DNA from 2 places in the Shewanella sp. MTB7 genome. Region 2 is predicted to be linked to the other one. Evidence: predicted binding sites of a transcription regulator. Region 2 holds the regulator's gene; the other holds the start of a gene.

Region 1 (3,232 bases), 2.4 Mb from region 2:
GTAATGGAGATTACGAATAGGTCTAACATAGACCAACGGCCTATCCATTCAATGACATGGAAGCCGACCATCAGCATTTTTTTGGAGATGGGTAAACGAAAGCTAATGGCGCTTAAATAAATGGTTAAACCAACAATTTTAAGTAAAGGTACCAAAATACTGGCCGTAAACAGAATGATTGCTATCGGAAACATGTCAGACTGCACTAAGTGTGTGATCCCGGTAAATATGGTGTCGTAACGTATTCGACCACGATCGACCAACATAGTAATTGGATAGATATTAGCCGGGATTAACAAGATTGCTGCGGTGATCAACAGTGCCCAACTTTTTTGTAGGCTGCGAGTATCCCTCACGACTAAAAGAGTATCACAGCGAGAGCAATTAAGGTGAGTAAGCTCATTTAACTTGTTGCATGAAGGACAGGAAGTTAGCCCCATCTCTTTGCCTTCAGCTACCTCATCGAGACTATTCATCAAGCATGCTCCACATATGTTCTAAATTATATTCACGTTGTAGAAACAGGGAAACGATAAACAACATTGAGAAACAAAAGGTGCCCATGCCTAAGAAAATATCGGCAAAGTCAGAAAGGTTGAAGACTGAGACTAAAATGCTGATCAAATAAATTTCTAACATACTGAGTTGGGAGATAATGTCCTGATAGGAGAGTAAACGCTTTAATATACTTCGAAAAAAGAGATTGTGAAGTTGATATTTTATAATCAGTATTTGAGACAAAATAGATAAAATAAGCAGTGCTGGTGCAATGACAGCAGTGAGCATGACTGAAATACCCACAATCCAATAACCTTGCCTAGAGACTGCCATGGCACCTTCAGCAATGGTGGTCGTTCTGACACTGCCTAAAAAATGCAACTCTAAAATAGGAAGAAAGTTAGCCGGAGCAATAAAAATCAGTGCAGTAATGCATAAAGCTAACATACCATTAATAGAACAGTATGGCGTATCGTATAAGGCTGTGTCGCAACGCGGGCATAAAGCTCGAACACCAGAAGGAAGGGCACGCTTTCTAACCACCAAGTCACAAGAGCGGCATAAAGTCACACAATCGTCGATACAGTCTCGTTCCATTTCTGGTTTTAAAATCCTTATTTGGCATCCAGTTACAGATGAACCCATGAGTGAGTACCAGGACTATCCAGACTGATTGGGAGTCTAGTATAGTGATTAACCTTAAATCATTCTTAATTATTCAGCATAAATAGCTACTGATAATCATCTGGATAATATCAGATTTTACAGAATACTTGCATAAGAAGTTATTTTTATGAGACTCTGTGACTGTATATAAAAACAGTATAAGGACAGGTATGGCGGTAATTACTAAATTTGTCGTAGTCAGAGAAGGGGTTGAGAAGATGACATTCACATCTAAGAAGGAAGCTGATGCTTACGACAAGATGCTTGATATCGCTGATCAATTAACACCATTTCTGACTCGTTCTGAACTTGAACTTGATGAAAACACCTGTGAAAAGTTAAGCTTCTATTTGGCGCAAAACAAAGATCATTTATTAAGTTTATTAAAAGGTGTTGTGCCTTCGGTAGAAAAAACGGTGAAGAAAACGCCTAAAAAGGTTGAATCTAAAAAATAAAATGTTAGGGGTTTTGTATGGATGCTCGGTGTTATGAATCACTAAATCGACAAACTCAGGGCTTACTTGCCGGAGAGGATAATTTCGTTGCTGCGATGGCAAATTTTTCAGCTTTAATCAATGATTCTTTGGATAATCTTAACTGGGTTGGCTTTTATCTATTGAAAGATGGTCAACTTATTTTGGGTCCTTTCCAAGGTAAAGTAGCTTGTAGTCGTATCCCGTTAGGGAGAGGTGTCTGTGGAACCTCTGCCTTACAAAAGCAAACATTTCGGGTTGCCGATGTGCATCAATTCGATGGTCATATCGCGTGTGATTCTGCTAGTGAGTCTGAGATTGTTATCCCTGTTTTTAATAAAGGGGAGCTTGTGGCAGTGCTGGATATTGACAGTCCAATTCTGAATCGATTCACTGAAACAGATCAAATAGGGCTGGAAAACTTGGTGAAGAGCTTCGAAAGTGCGTTATTTGGTTAAACTACAACCGATTTTACATAATTGATGGTCGCAATCGTGCCAGTCACGTTTATAATAGGCAATTCGAATGATTAGGGCGCTGAGCGTTCCTCATTCTTAGAATGAATGCTTGGCGTTTGTTAATTGTAATTGCTAAGGTATGTCTGTTGCGTTTGTACTATTGCTCAACGTTTAGCCTTTGGCAGAACTTGAATACTGCAACGCCTGACGAATATAAACGACCCTAGATAGCATATCCTTTTGGGAGTGTTTGGATAGAGTCCCTTTTTTAAACTGTGGAAGTAATGATGGAATCAACAGAGAAGTTGACCGACACCAACGCAATTCTTGCGTATTTATATGAAACATTTCCTTTGTGCTTTATCGCCGAAGGTGAAACTAAGCCATTAAAGATTGGATTGTTTCAGGATTTGGCTGAAAGGTTGGCTGATGATTCTAAAGTAAGTAAAACTCAATTGAGAATTGCCTTAAGACGCTATACTAGTAGTTGGCGTTACCTCAAAGGCGTTAAAGCGGGTGCACAACGTATCGACTTAGACGGCCAAGATTGTGGTGAATTAGAGCAAGAGCATATCGAGCATGCTCAATTGACACTTAAAGAGAGTCAAGAAAAAGCGAAAGCTAAACGTATCGAAAAAGCGACAGCAGCCAAAGCAAGCGAAAGAGCGAGTAAGAAGTCGGTTAAAAAAGTAGCACCTAAACGTGTTAAACCCGCTCCTAAGCTAGTTAAAGAAGCGGCTCCAGTTGTTGAATTAGTACCAGCGGTATTAAATGAGTTGAAACAAAACCAGCGTGTTAATGTCAAACTAGGTAAGACACCTGTTGCAGGTGTTATTGTTGATATTAAGAAATCTGATGTTCAAGTACAGTTAGACTCAGGTTTAACGGTGAAAGTACGCATTGAGCACATAATGCTGTAATAAACTTAAAGTAAAAGGAGTAACTTGTTGATGCGAAAAATACCCCTGGTTGTTTCAATCGCCAGTATTTTTGTAGGATTTTCGGCGTGGGCGTTAACCCCATCAATTCCATTCAGCGAGTTACCCGCTTTAACACAGGAGCCGCAACATAAAGTTGCGAGCAAACGTGTTACTGGTCTCTTCACTCGTTCTCATTATCATAGATTCGATCTTGATG
Region 2 (3,232 bases):
ATAGTTGATCCAAATATTCACGGAAAACAGCGGTATACAACTTGTTCCCCCTAAAACTACGACGAATGAAGAATGCACCACCTCGACGGAACATAGGACCTGCAGGCCAGAAATTTAGGTTAATACCGGCAGCGATGTGCGGCGGCACCATACCTTGATAATAGAGAATATAAGAGAGCAGCAGGTAATCCATATGGCTACGGTGACAAGGAACATAGATGATTTCATGACCATCATGGTGCAACTGCCTGATCTGCTCAGCACCTTTGATATTGATCCCTTTATACAGCTTATTCCATAACCAGGTTAGAAAACGTTCTGCAATACGCACTAGACTGTCTGAATAGTCCGCCGCTATTTCATCAAGATACTCCATCGCTTTTGATCTAGCTTCAACTTCGGAGATCTTCTTGCTGGCAGCTTCCTCTTGGATCGCTTTCTTTAAGGTGTCAGAGTTAATCAAGGCATGAAAAAGTGCTTGCCTCTTAGGTAAAACCGGGCCTGTCATCACTTTACGCTGACGACTAAAATGCACTCGTGCTACCCGCGCAAGTTTTTGAGCAATACGTTTGTCTGTGCCATGTTCATCGGCCATATAACGGATCGACACAGAGTTAGAAAACTGTACAAAGTTATGTCGACCTAAAAATAAGATCATCAAGCATTTACGCAACCAGGTTGGATTTTCACGTTCAAGCACCGCGGCTTTCATGGTGTCATCTTCTTTACCCGGCGTTCTTCCCCAATAAAGACTCACTGGTACGAGTTGTATATCCAGATCTGGGCTATTTTTATGCGCCTTTAATAGACCCATAAAACTGCTCATAAAGAATTCGTTACTCTTCCTTTTACCCATTAGAGGCTTAGCCCCTTCTAAGCAAACGACTCTTGGAGTCGATTCCCCCTCAACCACAAGCGGATCATAAGGACTAGGCAAACCTAACTCACCGGTGATCTCACTGAGCGCAGCGATATCACTTAGAGATTCAGTTTTCATAACGTAAACCAAGGGCTTTTCAGGATCTAAATTAAGATCTTTAAAAGGTTCATGAGGCACGACAATAGTGTGCACCAACTTTTTCTGAAGCCAGCGTAGTGATTTAAACCAAAGAGAGTCTTGTTTGGACATTATTCTTATGCAATGTGTTTTATTTAATAACTGCATAGAGTACCAGATATTGAATAATTCCACCAAAATTAGCTAGCCCTATATCTGAGTGCCAACTGAAGTTATGTATATATGAGTTCCATATTGATGATTGATGACTTCACGGCTTTCATACAGCAGTCCCTGAATATACCCAAGCTACTTAGAAATGCAGGATTCAGTGAGAACTTAATGTGCTTTAGGCAAGATATTGATTGTTGGTAATGGTTGTTCCCTTGGCAAAATCAATAACGCAGAATAAAGTGCACTCTAGATTACAATAGTAACCCATCAACGAAAGCTTTGCGCAAGCCCACTTCGTTGTTGCATCAGCCTAAATAAAGAGTAAAAAGAAAGAGAAAAATAGATAAAATGTGGTTAATACTTGCACTGCACAAGATACTGTATATACTGACAGTTACTGTATAGAAAGACAGGATCACCCATGAGACCATTGACACCACGACAAGCTGAAATTCTTGAACTAATTAAGTGCAATATTGCCGAGACAGGTATGCCTCCTACCCGTGCAGAGATTGCCAAACGTTTGGGTTTTAAAAGCGCCAACGCCGCAGAGGAACATCTAAAGGCCTTAGCTAAGAAAGGCTGTATTGAGATTATTCCTGGCACATCTCGTGGTATCAGGTTAACTCAGGTAGAAGAACCCGGTCTACCTTTGATAGGGCAAGTCGCCGCTGGTGAGCCTATTTTAGCCCAAGAGCATGTAGAGCAGCACTACCAAGTTGATCCAAACATGTTCCACCCCAGTGCTGACTTTCTACTTAGGGTACGTGGTGATAGCATGAAAAACATCGGTATCCTAGAAGGCGATCTTCTTGCCGTTCACAAATCTACTCAGGCAAGAAACGGTCAAATCGTTGTTGCTCGAGTTGAAGATGATGTCACCGTTAAACGTTTCGAGAAAAAGGGCAACACTGTTTATCTTCACGCTGAAAATGAAGATTATAAACCGATAGTCGTTGATCTCACTAACCAAAGCCTAAATATCGAAGGATTGGCAGTCGGTGTTATCCGCAACGGAGGTTGGCAATGAATAGATTAATCGGTAACGGTCCTAGACACCCTGGACTATGGTTAGATCACGAAAATCAGTATTCGAATCAGTTACGATCAAGCACTATTTCGACGGTGGCAACCCACACCCATGGACGCGATGAGTTACGACAGGTAAGTGCTCAACTTGCCACATTAAGTCTCCAAGGACAGTGGATCGTGTTAATCAGCCCACCAAATATTGGTTACAAACAGGTGTTAGCAGAAGCAGGAGTTAGGATGAACCGAGTCCTACTCGTCCATGCCAAAGATGAAGTCGAAACACTCTGGGCGATGGAAAAAGCACTAACAAGCGGCACATCAAGTGCAGTACTGTGTTGGACTCAATCTTTAGATGCACGTGATAGTCGCCGCCTGCAAATTGTTGCTAAAAGTGCCAGAGCTTTAGGTATTGTGATTGAAGATGCTAATGCCGGTTTGCAAATAGAAGCGCATAACCACGTACTCGATTCCACTATAAAACCAAGTTTGTTCGGCTCTGTTCACTAAATACAGCCAATAAATAATAAGCTAATAAACTGACTTCAAGCCCCTTATTGGGGCTTTTTTGTATCGAATTATTTTTAAAATAAAGAAAAAGTGATCTTGATCAATATTTCAACACCAAGTAGGTTAGAGATATAACAACGATAATTTGTTATATCCAAACGATTTAGTCGTCTGCAAAGTAAATCAATTCACAGTGATATAACTGCATTGTTTTGCCTAGATGAAATCGGATCAGATATAGCCAGTAGTTGGTACAAATGTGGTTATCCTGGCAGCAAACAACAAGACTGCTTACTTTTTACAATAAAAAAGTAAAACCACTAATGTACTTTGAAGTCATCGTTGCTTTGTTGGGAACTTGAAGAGTTTGCATAGAGCAGAGACTTACTGTGTGACTCTTCTTTGTCTTATATTTTGACAGAGGAGAAGTCTAGTGAAGAAAGTGTTGTATTGTTTTTTGGCGTTGCTGTTTACGCCATCCATGTTGGCATCAGAGATGCCCTTGAATATGACTCAAGGGGT

Evidence for each region. The regulator LexA, encoded in region 2, represses DNA repair genes until DNA is damaged. The targets are predictions, from matches to a motif close to TACTGTATNNNNATACAGTA.
Region 1: a site for LexA is predicted at 1,304-1,323, ahead of HWQ47_RS11795 (YebG family protein). Genes of this name have one in related genera too.

The regions. Positions count from the first base shown of each region.
Region 1 is NZ_CP085636.1:2,770,522-2,773,753, forward strand. It holds gene HWQ47_RS11785 (paraquat-inducible protein A) at 1-476, opposite strand, end outside; gene HWQ47_RS11790 (paraquat-inducible protein A) at 469-1,095, opposite strand; gene HWQ47_RS11795 (YebG family protein) at 1,335-1,619, shown strand; gene HWQ47_RS11800 (GAF domain-containing protein) at 1,637-2,095, shown strand; gene proQ (RNA chaperone ProQ) at 2,383-3,015, shown strand; gene prc (carboxy terminal-processing peptidase) at 3,046-3,232, shown strand, end outside.
Region 2 is NZ_CP085636.1:346,214-349,445, reverse strand. It holds gene plsB (glycerol-3-phosphate 1-O-acyltransferase PlsB) at 1-1,129, opposite strand, end outside; gene lexA (transcriptional repressor LexA) at 1,593-2,201, shown strand; gene HWQ47_RS01530 (cell division inhibitor SulA) at 2,198-2,710, shown strand; gene coxB (cytochrome c oxidase subunit II) at 3,144-3,232, shown strand, end outside.